Regions from separate parts of the Aquitalea sp. USM4 genome, predicted to be linked through region 2. Evidence: predicted binding sites of a transcription regulator. Region 2 holds the regulator's gene; each other region holds the start of a gene.
What was found. Region 2 encodes sigma-54, which starts transcription at its own class of promoters, with help from an activator protein. Its sites were predicted from a motif close to CTGGCACGCTTCATGCTT; they were not measured.
Positions count from the first base shown of each region.

Region 1: DKK66_RS16635 (NarK/NasA family nitrate transporter) is a predicted target of sigma-54. The motif match lies at 2,315-2,332, and genes of this name have one in related genera.
Region 3: DKK66_RS12380 (ammonium transporter) is a predicted target of sigma-54. The motif match lies at 2,510-2,527, and genes of this name have one in related genera.

Region 1 is NZ_CP029539.1:3,610,165-3,614,358, reverse strand. It holds gene nirB (nitrite reductase large subunit NirB) at 1-918, opposite strand, end outside; gene DKK66_RS16635 (NarK/NasA family nitrate transporter) at 935-2,137, opposite strand; gene DKK66_RS16630 (CmpA/NrtA family ABC transporter substrate-binding protein) at 2,391-3,494, opposite strand; gene DKK66_RS16625 (ANTAR domain-containing response regulator) at 3,504-4,094, opposite strand.
Region 2 is NZ_CP029539.1:763,972-768,165, reverse strand. It holds gene hprK (HPr(Ser) kinase/phosphatase) at 1-184, opposite strand, end outside; gene ptsN (PTS IIA-like nitrogen regulatory protein PtsN) at 177-641, opposite strand; gene hpf (ribosome hibernation-promoting factor, HPF/YfiA family) at 763-1,089, opposite strand; gene DKK66_RS03545 (RNA polymerase factor sigma-54) at 1,161-2,585, opposite strand; gene lptB (LPS export ABC transporter ATP-binding protein) at 2,589-3,320, opposite strand; gene lptA (lipopolysaccharide transport periplasmic protein LptA) at 3,317-3,868, opposite strand; gene lptC (LPS export ABC transporter periplasmic protein LptC) at 3,858-4,194, opposite strand, start outside.
Region 3 is NZ_CP029539.1:2,675,810-2,680,003, forward strand. It holds gene DKK66_RS20685 (EAL domain-containing protein) at 1-1,104, opposite strand, end outside; gene DKK66_RS12380 (ammonium transporter) at 1,268-2,470, opposite strand; gene DKK66_RS12385 (NAD(P)/FAD-dependent oxidoreductase) at 2,718-4,028, opposite strand.

The DNA of each region.
Region 1 (4,194 bases), 1.4 Mb from region 2:
CACCTTGGCCTGCTCGAACAAGGGGGCGACCAGTCCGTAAGCCACACCGCGATGGCTAACGCACTCGCCCACTGCATACACGCGCGGGTCGTAGGTTTGCAGCGCATCGCTCACCACAATGCCGCGCTCGCAGTGCAGGCCGCAGGATTCGGCCAGTGCGGTATTGGGGCGAATGCCCACCGCCATCACCACCAGCTGCGCATCCACCTGCTCGCCATCGCTGAAACGCACCCCGGCCACACCGCCCTGGCCGTCATCCAGAATGGCCGCCGTCTGCTTGCCCAGCAAAAAGCCGATGCCGCGCTCTTCCAGCGCCCGGCGCAGCAAGTCGCCGGCCACATCATCCAGCTGGCGGTCCAGCAGCCAGTCACCCAGATGCACCACGGTAACCTCCATGCCACGCAGCTTCAGGCCGTTGGCGGCCTCCAGCCCCAGCAGGCCGCCGCCAATCACCACGGCCTGACGCTTGGTTTTGGCGGCCTCCATCATCAGCTCGGTATCACGGATGTCACGATAGCTGATGACACCGGCCAGCTCCTTGCCCGGCACCGGCAGGATGAAGGGTGTGGAGCCGGTGGCCAGCAGCAAGCGGTCGTAAGCCGCCTCGGTGCCATCCTCGGCGATGACTTTGCGGCGCACCCGGTCGATGGTGGCCACATTCTTGCCCATGTGCAGGGTGATGCCGTGCTCGGCGTACCACTCCACGCTGTTGAGAATGATGTCCTTGAAATCCTGCTCCCCGGCCAGCACCGGCGACAGCAAAATGCGGTTGTAATTGGGGTGCGGCTCGGCACCGAATACGGTGATGTCGTACAAATCCGGCGCCAGGCCCAGCAACTCTTCCACCGTGCGGATGCCGGCCATGCCATTACCCACCACCACCAGTTTTTGCCGGGTCTTGCCCTGCAGTTCTGCCATGTTCATCCTGTTCTCCTCAAACCCGGGCCGCAGCCACGCTCCAGCCACTGCGCCAGCGTTGTTTCACTCCGGCCAGGCTCAGCCAGGCCAGGCAGCACAGGCAGGCAAACAGCCACAGGCCTGCGGCATAGCCACCGGTGGCCTGCTTGATGGCGCCCAGGCTGGCTGCCAGGGCAAAGCCGCCCACCCCGCCAGCCATACCCACCAGACCGGTCATCACGCCGATTTCCTTGCCAAAGCGCTGCGGCACCAGCTGGAACACCGCGCCATTACCGGCACCGAGACACAGCATGGCCAGAATGAACAACAGCAGTGCCACCGATGGGCCACCCACATTGAAACCGGCCGCGCCAATCAGCAGCGCACAGCACAGATACACCGCGAGCAAGGAACGGGTGCCGCCCAGACGGTCGGCCAGCATGCCGCCCAGCGGCCGCATCACCGAACCGGCAAACACGCAGGCGGCGGTGTACAGCCCTGCGGTTTTGGCATCAAAGGCAAACTGGTCGTGAAAGTAACCCGGCAGCGCGCTGGCAAAGCCGGAGAAGCCGCCAAAGGTCATGGAATAGAAGAACATGAACCACCAGGCGTCCTTTTCCTTCAGCACCGCCAGATAGTCGGCCAGCTTCTTGGCTGGCGGCGCATTGGGCGCGTCCTTGGCACAGCAGGTAAAGATAAGCAGCGCGGCAATGAGCGGAATGCAGGCCAGGCCGAACACGTTCTGCCAGCCAAAAGCCAGAGCCAGCGCCGGGGCAAACAAGGCGGCCAGCACGGTGCCGGAGTTACCCGCCCCGGCAATGCCCATGGCCGTGCCCTGATGCTGCGGCGGATACCAGCGCGAGGCCAGCGGCAGCGATACCGCAAACGAAGCCCCGGCCACGCCCAGGAACAAACCCAGCAGCAGCGCGCCGCCCAGGCTGGCAATGCCGATCTGCCAGGCCGCCAGCAAGGCGGCAATCACCACCAGCTGGCCGATGATGCCGGCCCCGCGCGCGCCGATGCGGTCCACCAGCACCCCCATCAACAGGCGCAGGATGGCCCCGGCGAGGATGGGCGTGGCCACCATCAGGCCGCGTTGCTGGGTGGACAGATGCAGTGCGCTGGCAATGGGCACCTGCAAGGGGCCCAGCAGATACCACACCATGAAACTGAGGTCGAAATACAGAAAGGCTGAAAACAGGGTCGGCTTGTGTCCGGCTTGCCAGAAAGTGCGGTCCATGTAGTACTCCTGTCGGGGAAGCGTGCTTCCCGCCAAATGGCCAAAACAAAAACGGCGCCCTCCCTGACGATGAAGTCAGGAGAGGACGCCGTTGTCCGTATCGGTAGTGGCCGCCGTTGGCCACTGCCGTGATGTATGGTGCAGTCAGCACGCCGTTGCGCTGCTACACCGCACTTATTGCAATTTGCGTGCCAGCCGGAAAATTCTGTTTGCGGGAGTATTCATGGCGGTTTTGCCCGGATATTGCACCGCATCAGTGCGTGTATTGCGACAGCGCACCGACACTGGGCGCACTGCCGGAATAATCTGGCCAGTGGCTGCCGTCCATCAGCACGCTGTGGCGGTCATGTACAGCGGGCAATGACAAGCCGCAGGCCCGGGCCGCTTGCTCATACAAGGCGGTCTGGTTGACGCTGGCCACCACGGCGGCCGCGTCATTGCCCTGCCACATGCCCCAGCGCCGGTATTGCTGCAAAAACCACAAGGCATCCGACGGATATGGGTAATTGACGCGGCCTTCATCACAAAAATGCAGTGGACCGGCATCTGCTGCGGTCCAGTGTTGCAGGATCAACTCCGCCGGCATGGCCAGGCAGTCTTCCGCGGCCAGCCAGGCGGCGGCCAGTGCGTGGTTTTCCGGCTGATCCAGCCAGTGGCAGGCCAGCAGCAGCGCCTGTACCAGACGCCCGGCCACATCCGGCTGTTGCTGTGCCAGTTCGCGTCGGCAAGCCAGTACCTTTTCCGGGTGATTGGGCCAGATGACCGCACTGTCCGTCACCAGGCTGGCAACCCCGCGCTGCTGTGACAGTGCGTGCCAGGGCTGGCCGGCACAGAATCCGTCCAGCACACCAGCCTGCATGGCATCACTCATTTGTGCCGGTGGAATCACCACGCAACGGGCATCGCGCAAGGGATGCACACCCTGAGCGGCCAGCCAGTAATACAGCCACATGGCGTGGGTGCCGGTGGGAAAGGTATGCGCCAGTGCCAGCGGGCGGCCCAGTTGCTGGCTGATTTCCATCAGGCTGGCACCCTGACAATAGGCATCGGCCAAAGCCGGAGCCAGACTGATGCCCTGCCCGTTCTGGTTCAGCGTCATCAGGATGGCCATGTCGCAGGGCGGATTACCCAGGCCCAGCTGCATGCCATACACCAGCCCGTACAGCGCATGCGCGGCATCCAGCTGGCCGCTGATCAGCTTGTCGCGCACCGCCGACCAGGACGGCTGGCGGTGCAGGCAGAATTGCAGACCCATTTCACGGTCCAGCCCCAGACGCTGCGCCACCACCAGCGGTGCGCAATCTGTCAGTGCGACAAAGCCCAGGTTCAGTGTGTGCAAGCATGCGGGATCAGTCATGAATGTCTTTCAGCCCAGCAGCTTGCTGGAGTTGATCAGTTGGCGGGACAGTTCGGCCAGCCGCAAGCCGCTTTGCATGGCCTGGCTGCGCAGCAGCGCATAGGCGTCGGCTTCGGACAGCTGGCGGCGCTCCATCAGGATGCCCTTGGCGCGTTCGATCAGCTTGCGCTCTGCCAGTTGCTCTTCCATCTGCAGCAGTCGCTTTTTGAGACGGGCGTCTTCTTCAAACTTGACCCGTGCCATGTCGATGATCGGTGCCAGGCGGCTGGCCGCCACCTGATCCACCACATAGGCGGTGACACCGGCACTGACCGCAGCCTGAATGGCGGGCAAGCCGCCTTGCTCGGCAAACATCACCACCGGGCGTGGCGCGGCATGGCCCATCAGTGCCAGTTGTTCCAGTGTGTCGCGGGAGGGGGATTCGGTATCAATGATGATGATGTCGGGAGACTGGCTGTCCACCAGCTGCAAAAGCTCTGCCGCGCCTTGTGCCTGTGCCACCACCAGATAGCCAGCCGCCGTCAGCGCAGCATGCAGCTGCGCCATCGGGCGGTCGGTATCGTTGACCAGTAATAGTCGTAATGGAGTGGAAGCAGTCATGGCAGCCATCATCGGGTGATGACCACCAGGGATGCAATTTTCGTGCCCAAGGCCAGCCAGTGCGAGGCACTGCACGCTCCCCGCACCGCTTAGCCCTTGA
Region 2 (4,194 bases):
CGGCCAGACCGAGCACTTGCACCCGGTTGGGGTGAATGAAATTCAGGTGGCCGACCAGGGCCAGGGTGGGGCGTTGTTCATCGTTGCCGATGGGGCTGTCCGCGCCGCCGGTTCCTGCTACCCAGGTCAGGTTGAGCTTTTGCTGGTTGTCCTGATACAACCGGCGCACGGTAATGCTAGGCATGGTTGGTATTCCATCCGGTGAGCAGCTGGTACAGATCGGCACGCGAGCTTGCGCTGAGCAGTTGTTCACGCAGCTGTTTGCTGGAGAACAGCTGTGCCAGTTCCGAGAGTACCTGCAAGTGCAGGTCGGTTGCCTGTTCCGGCACCAGCAGGACAAACAGGCTTTGTACCGGCTTGCCATCCGGCGCATCGAAAGGAATCGGGTTCTTCAGGCGAATGAACACGCCCGCCGCTTCCTTGAGCCCTCTGGCACGGCCATGCGGAATGGCCACCCCTTGGCCAAGGCCGGTGGAGCCCAGTTTTTCCCGGGCAAACAAGCAGTCGAAAATTTCACTGCGGGCGATGCCGTGGGTGTTTTCGATAAGGAGGCCCACCTGCTCGAAGACGCGCTTCTTGCTGGCGACATCCAGGTCCGGGAGGATGTGATCCTGTGTCAGGATTTTGCCAATCAGGCTCATAGGAATGGTTGCACGCGGCTACAGAAACTGGCCAATTCTACGTTGCCTTCATCAAAATGAAAAAGGCTCCGAGCAAATAAAAACGGGAACCCGCCGGGTTCCCGCATCGAATACTTAATGTTTACAAGCTGGCTTCCTGTTGAACCTGTGGGCTTGTTGCACGGTGTTCGCTTTGTTTTTCCTTGTGCTTGAGTACCTGGCGATCGAGCTTGTCCATCAGCGCGTCGATGGCAGCGTACATGTCGGAGTCGGTGGCCTCTACATGGATATCCTTGCCGGAGAGATGAACATTCACTTCCGCCTTGTGCACCAGCTTGTCTACCGACAGGGTGACAGCAACGTCAATCACGTGATCGACATGACGGGTGATGCGTTCCAGCTTGGTTTCCACGAATTCGCGGATGGCCGGGGTTACTTCGAGGTGGAGACCGGTTACTTTGAGGTTCATACCCTAACTCCTTCTTGTGTTGACTGCCCGGTCGGGTCGGCCGGGCGAGCGGATATACTTCAAGGCGTGAATCACAATGCCTTGCGCAGATTGACCGGCGGTATCTGCATAGCTTCACGATACTTCGCAACGGTGCGTCTTGCAACCTGAATCCCTTGCTTTCCCAGTTCGTCGGCAATGGCGCTGTCCGAAAGTGGCTTGGCCGGGTTTTCACCGTCTATCATGCGGCGGATATGCGCCTTGATGGCCGTTGCCGAGCATTCGCCGCCGCTGTCGGTTTCCAGTGCACTGCCAAAGAAATACTTCAGCTCGAACAGACCACGAGGGCAAAGCAGGTATTTCTGCGTGGTGACGCGTGATACGGTCGATTCATGCAGGCCAAGTTCGTCTGCGATGTCCCGCAGGATAAGCGGCCGCATGGCGACTTCACCGTGTTCAAAGAACGCTTGCTGTCTTTCGACTATAGCTTCTGACACTTTCAGAATGGTGTCAAATCGTTGCTGGATGTTCTTGACCAGCCATTTGGCTTCTTGCAGCCGGCCAGTCAGTTCGCCTGCGCCAGCGCGGTTTTCCGACAGCATCTGGGCATACAGCTGGTTGACGCGCAAGCGCGGTACCGCACCGTTATTGAGTTCAGCCACCCAGTGACCACGCCGTTTGCGCACGGTGACATCCGGGATGACATAGTGCACGTCTTCGCCGCCGAAACCGGACGCCGGGTGAGGGGTCAGCCGGGCGATCAGTTGCTGTGCCTCGCGGATGGCTTCGTCATCCACGCCCAGAATGCGCTTCAGGCGGGTGTAGTCGCGGTTGCCCAGCAGCGTCAGGTGCTCGGCCACAATCTGGCGTGCCAGTGCATGGCCGGGCTCGTTGGCGGGCAAACGGGCCAGTTGCAGGCCAAGCGACTCGGCCAGGTTGCGCGCGGCAATGCCGGGAGGGTCGAATTGCTGTAACAGGCGCAGCCCGACCATCAGTTCATCGGTTTCCAGTTCCAGTTCCAGCGGCAGATTACTGGCCAGTTCTTCCAGATCGGTAGTCAGGAAACCGTTGTCGTCCAGTTCTTCGATCAACAGCTGGACAATGGCCTGATCGCGGGTGGGCAGGGTCAGTTCACCCAGCTGCGCCAGCAGGTGTTCGCGCAGGCTGACCGGGCAGGGTACGTTGAGCATGGGGTCGAATTCATCGTCCCCGTCGTTGCGGCGGCTGCCACTGCCCCAGTCGGTGAGTTCGCCATTGCTGGCGTCCTGGCTGTTGTCACCATCGCTGCTGTCCGACGCCGTGCTGGTGGATTCTTCCTGGGCAGCCGGCGTTTCTGCCGGGCTGCTGTCATGCGAGGGCGGCTCATCGCCGCGTTCCAGCATGGGGTTGTCCAGCAAGAAGCGTTCGACTTCTGCCTGCAGGTCGAGCGTGGACAGCTGCAACAGTTTGATGGACTGTTGCAGTTGCGGCGTGAGGGTGAGTTGCTGGGAGACCCGCAGCTGTAGTGACTGTTTCATGGCTTACAGGTGGAAGTGCTCGCCCAGGTAAACCTGGCGCACTTTCTCGTTGTTGACCAGTTCTTCCGGCTCGCCGGAAGCCAGTACCGAACCATCACTGATGATGTAGGCGCGATCGCAGATGCGCAGGGTTTCACGCACATTGTGGTCGGTAATCAATACGCCAATGCCACGCTGTTGCAGGAAGGTGATGATTTTCTGGATGTCGATGACGGCAATCGGGTCTACCCCGGCAAACGGTTCGTCCAGCAGGATGAAGCGTGGGCGGGTGGCCAGCACGCGGGCGATTTCCACCCGGCGGCGCTCGCCACCGGACAGTGCCAGCGCATTGCTTTCGCGCAGGTGGGCGATATTGAGGTCGTCGAGCAGGAGGCTGAGTTCCTGCTCCAGTTTGTCGCCCTTGTAACCGGCAATTTCCAGCACCGCCGTGATGTTTTCTTCCACCGTCATCTTGCGGAAAATGGAAGCTTCCTGTGGCAAATAGCCCAGTCCAAGGCGGGCGCGCTGATGAATGGGCAGGTGGGTGATACTGTTGCCATCCAGCGTGATTTCGCCTTCATCGGCACCGATCAGTCCGACGATCATGTAAAAGCTGGTGGTCTTGCCGGCACCGTTGGGGCCAAGCAGGCCGACCACTTCCCCGCTCTGGATCTGCAGGGCGACGTCCTTCACTACCGTACGTTTTTTGAAGCGCTTTTTCAGGCGCTCCACTTTCAGGATGCTGGGGCCGCTCATGGAGTGCTTCCGTCCGTTTTCTTGGCAGGGCTGTTGTCTCTGGGCTTGGGCTGGATGATGGCGGTCACGCGGCCGCCGTTGCTGCTGGCACCGCTGCTGACTTCATACATTTCGGTTTCGGTGTTGTAGGTAATGACATTGCCGATGACCAGATCACTGCCGCGCTTGACGCGGGCATTGCCGGTGAGCACGGCAACGTGGGTGACGGTGTTGTAGTCCAGCTGGTTGGCCTGGCCTTCGATCCATTCGTTCTTGCCGTCCATTTTCTGGCGGAAGTTGACCTGGCGTCCGGTGGCCTGCATGGTCTGGTTACCCTGTTTGTCCTGGGTGACCGTGGCGCGGTCGGCATTGAGCTTGAGTGTGCCCTGGATGATGACGACATTGCCTTGCCATACCGTGACGCCCTTGAGCTGGTCGAGGTTGCCCCGGTCGGCACTGATTTCGATGGGCTTGTCCCGGTCGGCCTTTTCGGCATGGGCGGTCTGGATGGCGCACAGGCCGAGGGCCAGCCAGGCCAGCCGGATGAAGCGGCGGCAGTTATTTTTCATAAGTGGCCTTTGCGTTGGACAGCAGCTGTAACTGACCAGCCTGCTGCTCGTAAATGAAGCCCACGGCACTGCCGCTGGACTTGCCATAGTAGAAGTGCGTGAGGGTGTCGGCGCGGGCAATGTGCTTGACGGTGTCAATGCGCATATTGCTGCTGACTACGCGGGTTTCCTGTTGCGTGGCGGTGGCTGGCTGGATCAGCGTGACTTTCTTGTCGAACAGTACCTGTTTGGTCTTGCTGTTGTAACGGCCGCTTTCACCAATGGCATGGTAGGCCAGTACGCCATTCTTGTAGCTTTGCAGGTCCGGCGATTCGAAATACGACTCG
Region 3 (4,194 bases), 1.9 Mb from region 2:
CTGTTCTTCTTCGCGCTGTATCCGGCTTAGCAGGCTGTTGAACGATGTGGCCAGCAAGCCCACTTCATCCTGATGACAGACCGGCAAGGCCTGCTTGGGCAGTTCGCCATCCCCCATCCGGTTGAGCAGCCGGGTGGCTTCGGTCAGCGGCAGTAACTGGCGGCGCAGCCACCACCAGCTGATGCCGCCGGCCAGCAAGGTGAGGCACAAGGCCATGCCGAACAACTGCTGTTGCAAGGTGCGGATGGGGGCAAAGGCTTCTGCCGCAGGGAGGACCGACTGCATCAGCCAGCCGGTGGATTTGATTTTCACGCTGGAGGACAGCTCCAGCACGCCGCGTGAGCTGACCGCAATGCCGGAACCCTCGTAGCCGTTGATATAGCGGTCATACACCGGGTTGATGCCTGGCGGCGGGCCGGACTTGAGCAGGCGCTCCTTGTCGGACGACATGATGTAGCGCCGGTTGGTCGGTGCGGTAATGAAGAAATTGCCGGTGGCACCATAGCGTGCGTCGCTGATGGCATCCAGGAAGTTGGGCCGTGCCAGATTGGTCACACCCATGATCATGCCGATCATCTTGCCGTGGCTGTCCAGCATGGGTTCCAGCATCGAGACCACCGGCTGGCCGGTGAACTGGCCGTAAATCGGTTCGGTGATGTAATGACCGCCATGCTGCAAGGCCTGACGGAAAAAGGTGTTCTGCTGGTAGGTGCGGCCAAGTCGGCCCAGGTTTTCCGGAATGCTGGCCTGTACCTTTCCCTGCAGGTCCATCACCACGATGCCCCAGTTGAACATCATCAGCAAAATGGGGCGACGTTCCAGCTCGGGCTGGATGGCGGCAGTGGTGAGTGGCTTGTCCTTGAACTGAACGGTGAGGGAGTGCAGCGCCTGAATGCGCTCATTGACCGAGCGGTCCACCTCGTGTGCGGCCAGCGAGACGGCCGAAAGCTGCTGGGCCGAAATGGTATTTTCCATCTGCTGGCGCAGGGTGTGGCTGATCAGCAAGGTAGCCAGCCAGAGCGTCAGCACCAGTGCCAGCAACATGCCGAGGGTAAGGCGGGTACGCAGGGTACGCCTGCCATTCAGGGAAAAAGAAGGACTCATGTTTCTGCGTGCAATCCACGATTCTTGCTGACTGTCAGCATAGCGGAGGCATCGTACGCTGTGTGTCTTCTTGTCGGACAAAACCGGCCAAAGTCTGAGGATGATCAAGATTATGACAAGCGGGCCGGACCTGAACTACAGGCCAGGCCCGCCCGGAGAGGACTTACCAGGTGGTTTCGCGGTCTGGCGTGGCGCTGATCTGGTGGATGGTCAGGTCGGCACCGTTGAATTCTTCTTCTTCATCCAGGCGGATGCCTACGGTTTTACGCAGCAGCGCATACACCACATAGCCACCGCCAAAACCGACGGCAATGCCTGCCACGGTACCCAGCAGCTGCGACAGCAGGCTGACGCCGCCCAGACCGCCCAGCGCGCTCTGGCCGAAAATTCCGGCGGCAATGCCACCCCAGGCACCACAGATGCCATGCAGCGGCCATACCCCCAGCACGTCGTCAATCTTCCAGCGGTTCTGGGTCTGGGTGAACAGCCAGACAAACATGCCACCGGCCACCAGGCCCACCACCAGCGCACCCAGCGGATGCATGATGTCAGAGCCTGCACACACCGCCACCAGCCCGGCCAGCGGGCCGTTGTGAATGAAGCCCGGGTCGTTCTTGCCGGCCCACATGGCACTGAGCGTGCCGCCCACCATGGCCATCAGCGAGTTGATGGCCACCAGGCCGGAAATACCGTCCAGACGTTGTGCGCTCATCACATTGAAGCCGAACCAGCCGACAATCAGGATCCATGCGCCCAGCGCCAGAAACGGAATGGAAGAGGGCGGATGCGCGGAGATGCGGCCTTCCTTGCTGTAGCGGCCACGGCGTGCACCCAGATTCAGCACGGCAGCCAGGCCAATCCAGCCACCTACCGCATGCACCACCACCGAACCGGCAAAGTCATGGAAGGGCTGGCCAAAGCTGTGGCTCAGCCAGTCTTGCACGCCGTAGTGGTTGTTCCAGGCAATGCCCTCGAAAAAAGGATACACCAGTCCCACCAGCAAAAAGGTGGCAGCCGACTGCGGGTGGAACTTGGCACGTTCGGCAATGCCGCCGGACACAATGGCCGGAATGGCGGCGGCAAAGGTCAGCAGGAAGAAGAACTTTACCAGCTCATAACCATGGTGATCGGCGATATGGCGGGCATCACCCAGGAAGTTGACTCCGTAGGCCACGGTGTAACCGACAAAGAAGTAGGCAATGGCGGAGACGGCAAAGTCGGTCAGAATCTTCACCAGGGCATTCACCTGGTTTTTCTTGCGCACGGTGCCCAGTTCCAGAAAGGCAAAACCGGCGTGCATGGCCAGAATCATGATGGCCCCGAGGAGCAGGAACAGTACGTCTGATGGCGCGTTGGCAGTTGGCATGGCGAGTCCCGTTGTTATCGGCTGTTGTGGGACTGTGTAAAGCAAGGCGAATGCCAGCTGGCGCCGGTTTGCACCAATTTGGTCATGGCATGCACGAAAATGGCGGAAACCGGCGCTTTATTGGTGAATGACAGTCGGGATTCTTTCGGCGCAAAAACGGTGCACATGCACCAAGTTGGTGTATTTGTGCGTGTTTGTGCAACGCTTTGGTGCGTTATGCCCGGCGCGTCAGCCTGCGTGCACCGTGCTAATGCAGCTTGACCAATGGCTGGGTGCGTCGTTGCAGCAAGCGGGCTGCAGCGGTGAGCACGGTGGGCAGCCAGCCAAACAGGGTGAGCTGGTGGCGGTGGTACAAGGACAAATACATCAGCCGGGCAAACTGGCCGTGCACAAACAGGCTGCGGCGCGACAGGCTGCTCATCAGGCTGCCTACCGTGCTGTAGCGGCCCAGCGAAATCAGCGAACCCAGGTCGCGATAGCGGAAGTCCTGCAGCGGCTTGCCAGCCAGCTGGCAGCGGATGTTGTGATACAACAGCTCGGCCTGCTGACTGGCTGCCTGCGCCCGTGGTGGTACCCAGCCGCTGCCATCGGGGCAGGCGGCGCAGTCGCCCAGCGCGTAGATCTTGTCATCCAGCGTGGTTTGCAGCGTGGGGCGTACCAGCAACTGATTGAGCCGGTTGCTGGCCAGACCATCCAGCCCGGCCAGCATGGCCGGTGCCTGTACCCCGGCCGCCCATACCACCAGCTCCGACGCAATGTTGCGGCCACTGGCGGTGTGGACGGCATTGGTGTCGACGGCGCTGACCCTGTCACCGGTCAGCACCTCCACTTGCAGATTCTCCAGCTGACGGTGCGCCCGGGCGGCCACCGAGTCGGGCAGTGCCGGCAGGATGCGTGGCCCGGCTTCGATCAGGGTCAGCCGGATGTCGCGGTCCGGATTGATGTTTTCCCGCCCATGCGCCACCAGTTCGCGCGTGGTGTTGCGCAGTTCGGCCGCCAGTTCCACCCCGGTGGCCCCGGCACCGATGATGGTGACGTGCAATTGACCGGCGCGCAGCGGCCCGTTTTGCAAACTGGCGCGAATGCAGGCATTGACCAGTTGCTGATGAAAACGGCTGGCCTCTGCGGGGGTGTTCAGGCAGATGGCGTGTTCGGCCACGCCGGGGGTGGCAAAGTCGTTGGTGGTGCTGCCGATTGCAATCACCAGAATGTCGTAGGGCAGGGTACGCGCCGGAATCAGCGGGCGGCCCTGTTCATCTGCAGTGGCGGCCAGTTGTATGGTCTGTTGCTGACGGTTCAGCCCGGTCATGCGACCCAGGCAAAAGCGGAAGCCGTCACGTTTGGCCTGCGCCAGGTAATCCAGTGCCTCGCGGTGCGGGTTCATGCTGCCGGCGGCAATTTCATGCAGTAGCGGTTTCCAGATATGGCTGCGGGAAGCATCCACCAGCGTGATGTCCAGTTGGGCCGAACGCCGTGCCAGCCGTCCCAGACGGCTGGCCAGCACCAGACCACCGGCGCCACCACCGACAATCACGATTCTTTTCTTGTGCAAAGACATGCAGGCTCCTGATGCCTGCTGGCCGTATCCTTCCATTCATGCACCAACTTTCATGCATCGAGTAAGGTGGCGGATGAATGGTCACGACAAGCAGTGCCGGGTTAAATACAATCACTGCCAGCTACTTTGCCTGTGTCGCTGTGGCGCTCGCAAACGATATAAATTC